4 regions of the Erwinia sp. AK-PDG3-5 genome follow, and region 1 is predicted to be linked to each of the others. Evidence: predicted binding sites of a transcription regulator. Region 1 holds the regulator's gene; each other region holds the start of a gene.
The links. The regulator LexA, encoded in region 1, represses DNA repair genes until DNA is damaged. The targets are predictions, from matches to a motif close to TNCTGTATGTACATACAGNA.
Positions count from the first base shown of each region.

Region 2: the regulator LexA is predicted to act here: its motif matches at 2,102-2,121, upstream of sulA (SOS-induced cell division inhibitor SulA).
Region 3: the regulator LexA is predicted to act here: its motif matches at 1,274-1,293, upstream of mutH (DNA mismatch repair endonuclease MutH).
Region 4: the regulator LexA is predicted to act here: its motif matches at 1,643-1,662, upstream of sbmC (DNA gyrase inhibitor SbmC).

Region 1 is NZ_CM165967.1:4,422,338-4,425,767, reverse strand. It holds gene plsB (glycerol-3-phosphate 1-O-acyltransferase PlsB) at 1-713, opposite strand, end outside; gene AC1UKS_RS20690 (diacylglycerol kinase) at 842-1,201, shown strand; gene lexA (transcriptional repressor LexA) at 1,318-1,926, shown strand; gene dinF (MATE family efflux transporter DinF) at 2,046-3,368, shown strand.
Region 2 is NZ_CM165967.1:3,018,622-3,022,051, reverse strand. It holds gene matP (macrodomain Ter protein MatP) at 1-56, shown strand, start outside; gene ompA (porin OmpA) at 151-1,224, opposite strand; gene sulA (SOS-induced cell division inhibitor SulA) at 1,572-2,081, opposite strand; gene AC1UKS_RS14010 (TfoX/Sxy family DNA transformation protein) at 2,293-2,922, shown strand; gene yccS (YccS family putative transporter) at 2,919-3,430, opposite strand, start outside.
Region 3 is NZ_CM165967.1:1,014,022-1,017,451, reverse strand. It holds gene ptsP (phosphoenolpyruvate--protein phosphotransferase) at 1-300, opposite strand, end outside; gene rppH (RNA pyrophosphohydrolase) at 313-840, opposite strand; gene mutH (DNA mismatch repair endonuclease MutH) at 1,528-2,214, shown strand; gene AC1UKS_RS04645 (TerC family protein) at 2,318-3,028, shown strand; gene AC1UKS_RS04640 (YgdI/YgdR family lipoprotein) at 3,207-3,422, shown strand.
Region 4 is NZ_CM165967.1:1,750,892-1,754,321, forward strand. It holds gene AC1UKS_RS07870 (SDR family oxidoreductase) at 1-561, opposite strand, end outside; gene AC1UKS_RS07875 (LysR family transcriptional regulator) at 658-1,575, shown strand; gene sbmC (DNA gyrase inhibitor SbmC) at 1,684-2,151, shown strand; gene AC1UKS_RS07885 (c-type cytochrome) at 2,264-3,430, opposite strand, start outside.

The DNA.
Region 1 (3,430 bases):
TTGCTGCGCGCTTCGTCTTCCACTGCTTTAGCGATAGCTTTGGACTGCAGCAGTTTATTGAACAGATCCTGACGCACCGGCAAACGCGGGCCAATGGCCGCCAGGCGCTGACGGGCAAAGTGCATGCGTGCCACGCGCGCCAGTTTTTGCGCAATGATTTTGTCGGTGCCGTGTTCCGTTGCCATACGGCGCAGGGAAACCATCGGTGAGAAGCGGACAAAGCTGTCGCGGCCTAACCACAGCACGGCAAAGAATTTTTGGATGCCATTCAATACGCGCAGATGAGGCTGATCGTCGCCCTGCACTTCGCGGCCTGGTGCACGGCCAAACATCACGGATACCGGCACCATCTGCACGTCCAGCAGCGGGTTGCTGCGGTGCAAATCGAGGTATTCGTGGAACAGTTTTACCGATTCGACGTTAGGCACGAAATAGGGGAATACGCGTGGGCCGTCATGGATAAACACATGACGTGGCAAAACCGTACCGTCGATTTCCAGCGGATCTAAAGGATCGGGCAGATCCTGTTTACGGCATTGCTCACGCAACGCCAGCAGATCGGCCTTTGAATCATAAGGCAGCACATACATAATAGGGCGCGATGTATCCAGCGCCAGCTCGGAAACCGGCTCGGCGGGAATCGCTTTACTTTTTACCAGGAATTTTACTGGTAAATTCAATAAGTTATAATATAAGTTACGCCAACCTGACATAGATACCATGAAGCCTCTTGTTAGCAAAGCGCCGCAAGCATACCAGAAAGCGCCAGTGAGATCTGTGGTGTTGCAAAATGTGCGCCACCCAGACATTGACGTTAAACATCTCAAAGGGTTCCCTGATTATGGCAAATAACGTCACCGGATTGACTCGCATCATTAATGCAGCCGGTTATTCGTGGAAAGGAATACGCGCCGCCTGGCAAAACGAAGCGGCTTTTCGCCAGGAAGCGGTGGCCGGCATTGTCGCGGTGATTGTGGCGTGCTGGCTGGATGTGGACGCCGTCACCCGGGTGCTGCTGATTGGGTCGGTGATGTTGGTGATCATTGTTGAAATCCTTAACAGCGCGCTGGAAGCGGTGGTCGACCGCATTGGCAGCGAGATGCATCCTTTATCGGGTCGCGCCAAAGATATGGGCTCCGCTGCCGTCTTGCTGACGATATTACTCGCTGTTTTCGTCTGGGTAATGCTGCTAATTCCCTGATTACGGCGCGTTTTCCATAATCTGACAAACTGCTGTTTTTTCCGCATCTTTAGGTTTTCAACGCACAAATACCTGTATATACTCACAGCTGACTGTATAAACAACCAGGGGGCGGGATGAAAGCACTAACTGCAAGGCAGCAGCAGGTCTATGACCTGATACGCGACCACATTAACCAGACCGGCATGCCACCGACGCGGGCAGAAATCGCTGCACAGCTCGGTTTCCGTTCCCCGAATGCGGCTGAAGAGCATCTCAAAGCGCTGGCACGTAAAGGCGTGATCGAGATTGTTTCCGGCGCCTCTCGCGGTATCCGTCTGATGATGGAAGAAGAGGAAGGGTTGCCGCTGATTGGCCGTGTCGCCGCAGGTGAACCTTTGCTGGCGCAAGAGCACATTGAAGGCCACTACAAGGTGGATCCTGAACTGTTCAAGCCGGGCGCCGACTTCCTGCTGCGTGTTAGCGGCATGTCGATGAAAGATATCGGGATTATGGACGGCGATCTGTTAGCTGTGCACAAGACTCAGGATGTGCGTAACGGCCAGGTCGTGGTAGCGCGCATTGACGATGAGGTGACGGTAAAGCGCCTTAAAAAGCAGGGCAATATCGTGCATCTGCTGCCTGAAAACGGCGAATTCCAACCGATCGTGGTCGATCTGCGCTTGCAGACCCTGTCGATTGAAGGTCTGGCCGTCGGTGTAATCCGCAACGGCAACTGGCTGTAAACGCCTGACCTTAACGCGCTGCTTTCGCGGCGCGTTTCTCTTTTGGTAAGCTGTATGCCTTATTGACTGGCATATTCAGCTTGCGTGATGCTTTTAAGCCAGTCGCACAGTGGATGACCATGCGATTATTTTCTCCCTCAGATAACCAACTCTGGCGGCTGGCGCTGCCAATGATCCTGTCGAATATCTCCGTGCCCTTGCTGGGCCTGGTGGATACCGCGGTCATTGGTCACCTTGACAGTCCTTCCTACCTCGGCGGCGTTGCCGTGGGCACTACCGCGACCAGCTTCCTGTTTATGCTGCTGCTGTTCCTGCGGATGAGCACCACCGGATTAACGGCGCAGGCCTTTGGTGCGGGTGATAAACCTGCGCTGGCACGTGCACTGATGCAACCGCTATTGATTGCCCTGGCGGCTGGCCTGCTGTTCATTCTGCTGAAATCCCCGCTTAACCACCTGGCGCTCTCTGTCGTGGGTGGCGATCCTGCCGTGCTGCATCAGGCCACCCTGTTCATGAATATCCGCTGGTTAAGTGCACCTGCGACGCTTGCCAACCTGGTATTACTGGGCTGGCTGCTGGGCGTACAGTATGCCCGTGCACCGGTGATCCTGCTGGTTGTGGGAAACCTGGTCAACATCGTGCTGGATCTGTGGTTCGTGATGGGGCTGGGCTGGGGCGTACAGGGTGCGGCGGCGGCCACGGCGATTGCAGAATACGTCACGCTGGCGATTGGGCTGGTGATGGTCTGGCGGGTGCTGAAACTGCGGGGCATTTCGCTGCCGATGCTGAAAACCGCCTGGCAGGGCAATTTCGGCCGGCTGCTGCGGCTGAATCGCGACATTATGTTGCGCTCTTTACTGCTGCAACTGTGCTTTGTTTCGTTGACGATATTGGGGGCGCGGCTGGGCAGTGAGGTCGTCGCCGTCAACGCCGTATTGCTGATGTTCCTGACCTTCACCGCTTACGCGCTGGACGGCTTTGCCTATGCGGTAGAAGCCTGCTCCGGCGAAGCCTATGGGGCAAAGGACGCAAAAAGGTTGCTGCTGATTTGGCACGCGGCCTGCCGTCAGGCAGGACTGGTGGCGCTGGCCTTCTCGATTATCTATGGACTGACCGGCACGCATATTGTTGCCTTACTGACCTCCATCCCTGAGCTGCAGCAGCAGGCTGACACCTATCTGTTCTGGCAGATTGTCCTGCCGGTCTGCGGGGTCTGGTGTTATCTGCTGGATGGCATGTTTATTGGTGCTACGCGCGCCAGTGAAATGCGCAATGGCATGCTGATTGCGGCACTGGGCTACGGCGCGACGCTGTTCACCGTGCCGGCGTTAGGCAACCATGGTCTGTGGCTGGCCGTTACCGTGTTCCTGCTGCTGCGTGGGCTGACGTTGTGGCTCATCTGGCGCAGGCACTGGCGCAACAACAGTTGGTTTGCGGGCTGAAATAATTCGTTACACCCACCTGCCGCTTCGTTATCTGCTGATCTCCCTGCCTTTTTTCACTT
Region 2 (3,430 bases), 1.4 Mb from region 1:
CGCAGATGTCTTCTTTGAAACAAGATTTGCAGGCCATTCTCGGCAAGCCGGATTAGTTTCTTCCGTAAAGCGCCTTCCGCCGGTTCTGGCAGACAAAATAAAGACCAAAAAAAAACCCCGCCGAAGCGGGGTTTTTTCATCAAAGAGAACTTAGCCCTGTGGCTGAGTTACAACATCTTTGATGCCTTTAACTTCGATTTCTACGCGACGATCCGGTGCCAGGCAATCGATCAGGGCATTACGGCCTTTCACGCTGTCACAGGTGTTGCCGGTAACTGGGTTGGATTCACCCATACCGCGTGCAGAGATCTTGTTAGAAGGGATGCCTTTAGAAACGAGGTAGTCAACTACTGACTGAGCACGTTTCTCGGACAGTTTCTGGTTGTACTGGTCAGAACCGATACGGTCGGTATAGCCCAGAACAACAACAGAACCATCTTTAGGATCCAGTGAGCTCAGCTGGGTGTACAGCTGATCCAGAGCCTGCTGACCTTCTGGCTTCAGGGAAGCTTTGTTGAAGGTGAACAGAACGTCTGATTTCAGAGTGAAACGCTTGGTTTCAACAACTGGCGCTGGAGCAGGCGCTGGAGCTGGTGCTGGAGCAGCAGCTTCGTCCTGACCGAAACGGTAAGAAACACCCAGTGCTAACATGCCGTTGTCTGGACGAGCACCAACGGTCTGTGCATCACCGATGTTGTTAACCCACTGGTAATCCAGACGGGTTGCCCAGTTCTGAGTCAGTGCGTATTCAACACCAACGGCAGCCAGTGGAGAAACACCGGTGTCGTGGTCGCTCTGGCGGTTGCCAGTAATGGTGTTCTGCTGAGTAGAGTCTGCACGCCATACCATGCCGCCCAGACGCGTGTACACGTCCAGATCGTCAGTGATTGGGTAGCTCAGTTTAGCAGCCAGCTGAACGCCCTGTGCTTTGAATGCGCCGTTAGTTACGTTGCCTTTGTTAGGCATACGTCCCAGCCAGTCATAACCCAGTTCGAAGCCCAGGTATTGGTTAGCCTGGTAGCCACCGAAAGCACCTGCACCAAGCTGGCTTTCGTGAGTTGGGCCGTCATTGTTTGCATAACCGTTACCGTAGTAACCAGTGTCATGGTACTGAGACCAACCCAGTTTTGCACCAGTATACCAGGTGTTATCTTTAGGAGCGGCCTGCGCTACGGTAGCGAAGCCAGCCAGTGCCACTGCAATTGCGATAGCTGTCTTTTTCATTATTGCGCCTCGTTATCATCCAAATAGGCAATGAGCTTTAATTAGCTCTTTGATTAATCCTTCGCCGGGTTATAAAGCTCGATTGTGACTCATCCAAAAAATGGAGATTATTGAGCACCCTGGCGACGTAAAGTCTACAACGTACCAGCAAACTTACAAGTATGATGTGACGACGGTCAGCAAAAAAATAGGCTTTCGTACACAAATTTACACATCTGCAGACGGGTTATACAGGTAAAACCTGAGGGGAAAATGGCGCTAAACCATTGTCCCGCAGGCTCATAGCATAATCAGGGGCTTAACGAGCCGGCTGCAGAATTTTCTCGTGAGAAATTTCTTATTTTTACTTAATGATACAAAGTAGAGTGAATTTTTAAGCCATTAAACGGTCTGGAGGAGGCGGAATTGATCCGATCGGGTCGCATAATCAGCCCCAAAGCTTTGCCAGCAAATGCCGCTTTTTGCAGCCGCTGACGATCTTCTAAGGTGATCTCGCCCGTTAACCAACCCAAAACCACACTGTAATTTCCCGTCTGTAATGCTTTGATCATCGCTTCTACGGTAGTAATAGCACCGGAATGATGAATCTGCATCACTTTATCCAGCGGTAACCCTGATTCGATCAACCAGCTACGGCTCAATTTTTGATGGGGCGTCAACCACAACTGCCAGCGTGATTGAGTTCCTAACTGTTGCAGTAAGGGCAACAGCAGCATTTGCGTCATAGCAGGCTGATTCTCGCTGTAAGTCAGCTCACTGATTAAGCCCGCCGCAGCTGCAGGCTGGGCTTTCGCACAGTCTGGAGCAGTCCGCACACCAGTTTTAACAGAAGAAGATTTCAGGGAATGAGTTTGCATATTGGCTTCGCTCGCAGGGTTACTGTATGGATGTACAGTATAGCGGGGGTGTCCAAAGATCAACCTTATTTTTTTGAAAACGCCTCGCAAAAACACAAATCGATAGGGTGCAAAGCAAATCATTCATTGAACTTGTAACGGCGATTGCCTATTTTTTTTCTGCAGGAAAGGAGAAACACCAGGATGTCTTACAACGTTAAGGATGCGGAATATGAAGGACTCAAAAAGCAATATTATCAGGGCAAAACGTCAGCTTTCTTCGCTGGGCGTGATAGATAGCCGTAGCCAGTTTGGTGGCTACAGTTTATCAGTGGAAAGCGTGGTCTTTGCGCTCGTCAGTGAGGGCGATCTCTATCTTAGGGCCTGTGAAGAAGTGAGACCGTATATCATTGAACGTAAGATGAAACCGTTGATGTTTAACAAAAGGGGGATCCCTGTCGCGCTGGAATACTACCGCGTTGACAACCCGCTTTGGTCCGAGCCTGAACAGTTGATTGCGCTCTGTCAATTGTGTCTAAAAGGGGCGATGCAGGATAAAAAACTGCATCAAAACTCGGGGCGGCTGAAGGATTTGCCTAATCTCAGTATGAAACTGGAAGTGCAGCTCAGGCGGGTAGGTATCGCTAACGCAGAGATGTTAAAGCAGCTGGGCGCAAAGCGCAGTTGGTTAAAAATGCATGAGAAAAATAAAAGTCTGGGGGTAAATATCCTTTTTGCGTTACAGGGGGCCATCGAGGGGCTTCATTGTGAAGCACTGCCGGTGGCAATCAAAGAAGAGCTCAGGGGCTGGCACCGCGAAACCTTGCTGTACCAGACGCTGAGCGAACTGAGAAAACGTTAAGTTTCCAGGACCTGTTTTTTTAACTGAGCGATTTCTGGCAGTAGGGCGATCAACAGACCAACTTGCTGAAGCACCAGCGGCTCTTTGGTTTCCGGGTCGGCTTCCGTTGCTGCCAGTCGCTCAGAGAGGCTGGACAACAATCTTTGGGTTTTTTGTTCATCGATAAGATCAATATGCAGCACATCATCGACGTAGCAGACGGCATCATCCATTAATTGCAGCATGGCTGGCCGTGTGATCTTTTCCCGGTGCGCGCCCAGCGCCGAGATATAGCTGAGGAAGGAGTGGTTTAGGCACAGCAGACGAAACGCCGCTTCCCGCAACGAGGCGGAAGCATTCTTTTCTGCGGAGATGTTAGATACCACTGAAGCCAGCTCAGCATCACCGTTGTGGGCGTCACGGCGGGCGATACGGTAGTCCAGCCGGTTGTCTTTTCCCTGATGATACTGAACCAGGATGGCATCCAGATAGCGGCAGTTAGCGGTCAGCGTGCGTTCTGCAACCGAAG
Region 3 (3,430 bases), 1.4 Mb from region 1:
AGGCACATACTTGAAGCTGGGGTGACTTTGCGCGTCAGCCAGGTTGATTGGCTCAGCCAGCCGGCCCACCAGTCCGACGATCCCTTCGTCAAAGGCCAGTGCGACGGTACGACCACGCGGCTTTTTTAAGCCACGGGTCGCCATCAGGTAATAGCAGCGGCGGTCGTGATCGGCCAGATACACCGAACAGACTTCGGTATCCATTGCCAGGCAGATCTCATTGACCAGGATATCAAGCGCCTCGGTTAACCGGGGCGCACCTGCCACTTTTTCAACTATTTCGCGCAGCTGTGTGAGCATAATCTACGTGGCTTAACCTCTCTTCCGTCGATAAGCGGGCATATTTCGCTGTACGGTCGTCTCCTGCAGTGGCATGACCACGCTGGCGAACTCTTTCATCACGCGGCGGTAAACGTCGCGTTTAAACGAGACCACCTGACGAACCGGATACCAGAAACTGACCCAACGCCAGCCGTCAAATTCCGGCGTACTGCTGGTCTGCATATTGATATCTGCGTCATTGCACATTAGCTGCAAAAGAAACCATTTTTGTTTCTGGCCGATACAAACCGGCTTTGTGTCCCAACGCACCAAACGTTTTGGCAACTTGTAACGTAACCAGTTTCGGGTAGAGGCAAGGATGCGCACATCTTTGCGGTGCAAACCGACTTCCTCGAACAGTTCCCGGTACATCGCCTGCTCCGCGGTTTCACCCGCATTGATCCCACCCTGGGGAAACTGCCAGGAGTGCTGGCCAAAACGTCTGGCCCACAACACTTGTCCCTGCCTGTTACAAATTACGATACCAACATTCGGGCGGTAGCCATCATCATCGATCACTGGACTACCTCAAACTAAAACTCGGATGTTCTGATTGTTTCATACTCCTTACAGGTGGTAAACCACTGCTTTACGCCCTCAGCACGTGGCTGACGCGGGATAACTCACAGTTTTGCACTAAGTTATAAACAGAGAGGGGGCAGAAAGCGCGATCTTATTCACGTTTTCTGTGGATAGCTTTGTGCAGAACTCCCTTAACGGTTGGGGAAAACTTTTTGACGCGCAATCTGCCTCCGATTTTCCCGACGGATTAACTGACTCTAAAACCTCGGAATTATCCTGATTCCCACCGAAAATCGCCTCGCGTCATCCTGTTGTCACAGAGGGATATTCAGTGGCTGGTGAAAGATCGAACACCCGCGTTTTTATCCACAGGATATGCCGCTCACTTAAGCATAAATCGTGCAAAAAGTGGCAAAACAGCCGCAGTCAAGGCTGTAAATCGAAACAGTGTTCGCGTAAAAGACGAGTTATCCCATTTTTCTGTGGATAACAGGGGGGGTGATCCTGTTCATTGTCGGTGACAAGTCGGGCATAACCTTTTGCCCTGCTCTTTTTTAACGGGGCTGGCGGGGTAAAAAATCATGATTTATCATGCTATTATTCCTGTTTTGCACAATCCGCTTTGCCTTAATTTTCCCTGTGCAAAAGAGTGGTGCTTTTTTGAACGGCAACTGAGAGTTATCCATGAGTTCTGAATTTATTCCGCTAGCGCCGCCAGAAAACGAAACCGTGCTGCTGGATCGTGCCCAACAGCTGGCAGGCTTTACGCTGGGTGAACTGGCAGAAAGAGCGGGTCTGAGGATCCCGCAGGATCTGCGTCGTGATAAAGGCTGGGTTGGCATGTTACTGGAACGCTATTTGGGAGCCAGTGCAGGCAGCAAGCCCGAGCAGGATTTTGCCGAGATTGGTGTGGAGTTGAAAACCATCCCGATAGACGCGCTGGGTCGCCCACTGGAAACCACCTTCGTCTGCGTCGCGCCACTGACCGGTAACAGCGGCGTCACCTGGCAGACCAGCCATGTGCGGCACAAACTGGCCAGGGTTTTATGGGTTCCGGTTGAGGGTGACCGGGCGATCCCGCTGGCTGAGCGTCGGGTGGGTACGCCGCTGTTGTGGAGTGCCAGTGAGGAAGAGGAAGCGCTGTTGCAGCGCGACTGGGAAGAGCTAATGGATATGATTGTCTTAGGGCAGGTCGAAAAGATCACCGCCCGCCACGGTGAGGTGCTGCAAATCCGCCCTAAAGCTGCCAACAGCAAAGCGTTGACCGAAGGGATTGGCACTAACGGCCAGCCGATTATGACCTTACCGCGCGGTTTCTATCTGAAGAAAAGCTTCACCGGTCCCCTGCTGGCCCGCCATTTTTTATTGTAATCCGACGGGCTGACCGCCCCAGATAAAAGGAAAGCAGGATAGCAGCGCGACCACGGGTTGCGTATACTCCTCGTTTACTTTTCGTTTAGGAAGCAAAGTTAGCATGTTTGATTGGATTGCAGATCCCAATGCCTGGCTGGCCCTGGGCACGCTGACGATTCTGGAGATCGTCCTCGGCATCGATAATATTATTTTCCTCTCCCTGGTAGTCGCCAAACTCCCTAAACATCAACAGAATACCGCTCGCCGTGTAGGTTTAGCCGGTGCGATGTTAATGCGTCTGGGATTGTTAGCGTCCATCGCCTGGGTGATCCGCCTGACCACGCCGCTGTTTACCCTGATGGATCACAGCTTCTCCGCCCGCGATTTGATCCTGCTGTTCGGTGGCCTGTTCCTGCTATGGAAATCCAGCGCGGAGATCCACGAAACCATTGAAGGCGGTGATGCCGAGCATAAAACCAATGTGCATTCGTTTGTCGGTGCCATCGTGCAGATTATGCTGCTGGATATTATTTTCAGCCTCGATTCGGTGATCACCGCCGTTGGCCTGTCGGATCATCTGATTATCATGATGGCCGCCGTGGTGATTGCGGTGGGCGTAATGATGTTCGCCGCTAAAACCATTGGCGACTTCGTTGACCGTCATCCTTCGGTGAAAATGCTGGCGCTGGCTTTCCTGATTTTAGTCGGCTTTACGCTGATACTGGAAAGCTTCAATGTGCATGTTCCTAAAGGCTATATCTATTTCGCCATGTTCTTCTCAATGGCCGTGGAATGCCTGAACCTGATGCGCTCTAAAAAGAACCTCGCCTGATCCTTTACTGGCCGGTCACGCCGGCCAGTACCTCGCTCTGTAGTATCATCTTACGATTAATGTCAATGGCCCGACGTGCTCGCAGCACATTTTCGGACATCTACTACTGCGTCTGTCGCCAAAATGCGTTATTAATGGACATAACAGTATTCAGTAGCGGGCCTTAAGGGAGCGAAGTATGAAGTATATGTTTGGCGCAGCAGCGCTTATGTTGGCCACGCTGGTCAGCGGGTGTAGCAGCGATTACGTGATGGCGACTAAGGAAGGCAACATGATCATGACCCAGGGCAAACCTGAGATTGATAAAGAGACCGGCCTGGTGAAATATACCGACCGCTCTGGCCATGAATTACAAATCAACGGTGATGATGTTTCCTCCATCGTTGAGCGCTAAGTCAAATT
Region 4 (3,430 bases), 2.1 Mb from region 1:
CGCTTTTGCTGCGTGCTCCATGCCAGCCCACAGCGGCGTCTCAATCACGCCAGGGGAAACGGTATTCACGCGCACCGGCGAAAGCTCCAGCGCCAGACCCCGTCCTAATGACTCCAGCGCCGCGTTGATGGCGCCCTGCAAAACCGTTTTGCCAGGACGGACGCTCAAAAATCCCGACACAAAAGTCAGCGAGCCGCGTTCGGCAATGTTGGCCGCTCGGGCAACCCTGTAGGCTCCCCAAAACTTACTCTCCATTGCGCTGTAAGCGCTGTCCAGCGGCAGACTTTTCACCGGTCCGCCCGGCGTCTGTGCTGCTGAAATCGCAATATGATCCCAGGCCGGATGCGCAGCAAAGAACTGTTCAATCTGTTGATTGTCGGCGGTATCCAGCACGGCAACTTCGACGTCTCCCAGTCGGGCTGCGGCAGCCTGCAGCTTATCCAGACTGCGTGAGGCAATGGTCACCCTGGCACCTTCAGCCACAAATGCCGCCGTGATGGCTTCACCGATCCCGGAACTGCCGCCTACCACTAATACTTGCTGTTGTTTAAAAGTCATCATCTTCTCCTCAGGTTTTCCTCAAGCTTATGCCTCTCGCTTTCTTGACGGAATATGCAACACTTGCAAGGGATTGTTGCCGCTACATTGAGAATCGCTATGCTGAAAGATATCCGTGACATCGCCTTATTCAACGCCATCGTCGCCTGTGGTTCACTCTCTGCGGCCGGGCGACAGCTGGGATTATCGCTGGCTGTGGTCAGTAAAAGGCTGACGCAAATGGAGCAGCAGCTTGGCGTGCGTCTGTTTCATCGCACTACGCGGCATGTCTCGCTGACCGATGAAGGATTGGTGTTTACCGAGCATGCCCAACGGCTGCAGCAGGAGCTTGACTCGATAGAAAGTGCGCTCTCCTCAAGGCTGGGCAAAGCCAGCGGCACCCTGCGAATTACTTCCTCCCACAGTATGGGGCAGCGCTGGCTGTCGCCGATTGTCACCCGATTTATGCAACAGCATCAGAGCGTCAAATTGCATCTGCACCTGAGCGACCGGGTGATCGATCTGGCGGCCAGTGGTTACGATTTGGCAATACGCTACGGCGCGCTGGCGGATTCCCGGCTGGTCGCACGGGAACTGGTGCCAAATCAGCGGGTGCTCTGCGCGTCTCCTGCCTATCTGCAGCAGGCCGGTGAGCCACTGTCACTGGAGGAGTTAAGCGCGCACAGCTGCATTATCTCTGGCGATAACCCGGTCACCGAGTGGACCTTTGGCGCCGGGGGATCGCAGCGCAGCGTACAGATCAACGCCCGTTTTCACGTCAATACCGGGGAGGCTGCACACGGCCTGGCGCTGCACGGTGCCGGCATTGTGGTGAAATCTGTCTGGGATGTGGCAGATGACCTCACATCAGGCAAGCTGGTTCAGGTGCTCCCTGACCATCCTCTTCCCGCCGCACCACTGCATGCTATCTGGTTGAATGGCAAGCAACAGCCTCCGCGCGTGCGGCTGTTTGTCGATTATCTGCGCGAGGCACTCGCCCAACAGTGGCAGGATTTCAGCCTGACCCGGCCCGACTAAAGTCTTTTGCAGGCTGGCTCGCAAAACAACATTTCAGCGGCTTTTTTACTCGATCATCCATGCTTCTGACTGTATGTTTAACCAGTTATCCTAATGAGGAGCAAGAAGATGAATGTTGAAATCGTTGAGCGCGAAGAGAGCAAAACAGCCGGTTTTCATCTTGTGGGCCCGTGGGAAGTCACCGCACCCGAAGGCTTTGACAAACTGGTGGCCTGGACCAGTAAGCATAATGTGATGGGCCCATGGATGGGCGTGTATCACGGTAATCCGCGGGCGGTGCCCGCGGAAGAGCTGAAAATTGAAACGGTGATCGGCGTGCCGACCGACTTCGAGCTGCCTGAAGGGAGTGAGGGCGCCAGGCTCAGTATTATTCCCGCCGGAACCTATGCGATGAATCTGGTGCATGTGAACGACGGTGACTTCACTAAACCCTGGTATCAATTTTTCGATGAGTGGCTGCCCGACAGCGGGTATGTGATGGCGGAAGGGCCCTGTTTTGATCACTACCTGAACGACGGTTCGCAGAGCGGCGAATGGGATATCGAGCTCTATATTCCGGTTAGCAAGGCGGATTAGAAATGAAAGAGCAGCGCAATCCCTCACGCTGCTCTTGTTGCTAACCCTGCAAGCGGCATAGCCGGTTTTACCGTGCAGGTTTTAAAACGGCCTGCAAGGCTCCGCTGCGACGCTATTTACGCAGTTCTTCCTTCAGGTCCTTCACATCGCCAGCGCTGACCGGTGATGCGGCATTACCCCAGCTGTTGCGAACGTAGGTAATGACCTCGGCCATTTCCTCATCGCTTAAGGTGCCGGCAAACGAAGGCATCGCTGGCGCGGTTGGACGGGTATCGGTATCCACGCCACGGCTGCCCGCAACCACCACATGGATCAGCGAGGTGGCGTTCGGCGCATTCACCAGCGGGTTATTGGCCAGCTGAGGGAAGATATTCTTACCGCCCTGGCCCTGAGGCGCATGGCAGGCAGAACATTTCGCTTCATAAATCGTTGCACCGGTTTTCATCCGACTGTCGTCTGCGGCCAGTGCTGCCGGCTTGTCGTCGCCCTGTTTTGGCGTGGCTTTCAGGTAGGTGGCGACCGCTTTCAGATCCTCGTCGCGCCAGTATTGCGTCGAGTTCTTCACCGCATCCGCCATCGGCCCGGACGCGATGTCATACCGGTTTACGCCGGTACGCAGATAGCTGACGATATCTTCCTGCGTCCATTTGCCTAAACCGGCATGCTCATCGCTGGTCAGATTCGGTGCCCACCAGCCTTCGACCACCGCGCCGGACAGGAACGCGCTGTTCTTGTCACCGCCGAGTATGTTTTTCGGCGTATGGCAGGTTCCGCAGTGGCCTAACCCTTCAACCAGGTAAGCGCCACGGTTCCATTCCGCCGATTTGCTCATATCCGGCTTGAATTCGCCCTTATCGAAGTTCATCCAGTTCCAGACAATCAGACTGGTACGGACGTTAAACGGAAAGGGCAGCTGGTTGGACTCAATTTCCTGATGGATGGGTTGCAGGCTCTGCAAATACGCCCACAGGTCAGCGTTATCCTGGCGGGAGACTTTGGTATAGGCGGTGAACGGCATGGCGCCGTACAGCCGCTTGCCACCGTGGCCAATCCCTTCGGACATGGCGCGCTGGAAGTCATCAAAACTCCAGTTGCCTATACCGGTGTCACGATCGGGAGTGATGTTGGCGCCAACCAGTTTACCGAAAGGCGTGTTAAGGCCAACGCCACCGGCGAAGGGTTTTTTCGGATCGACGGTATGGCAGGCGGTACAGTCACCCAGCGTGGCGATGTAGCGGCCACGTTCAATCTGATCGTATTCCGGCTGGGCCCAGGCTTC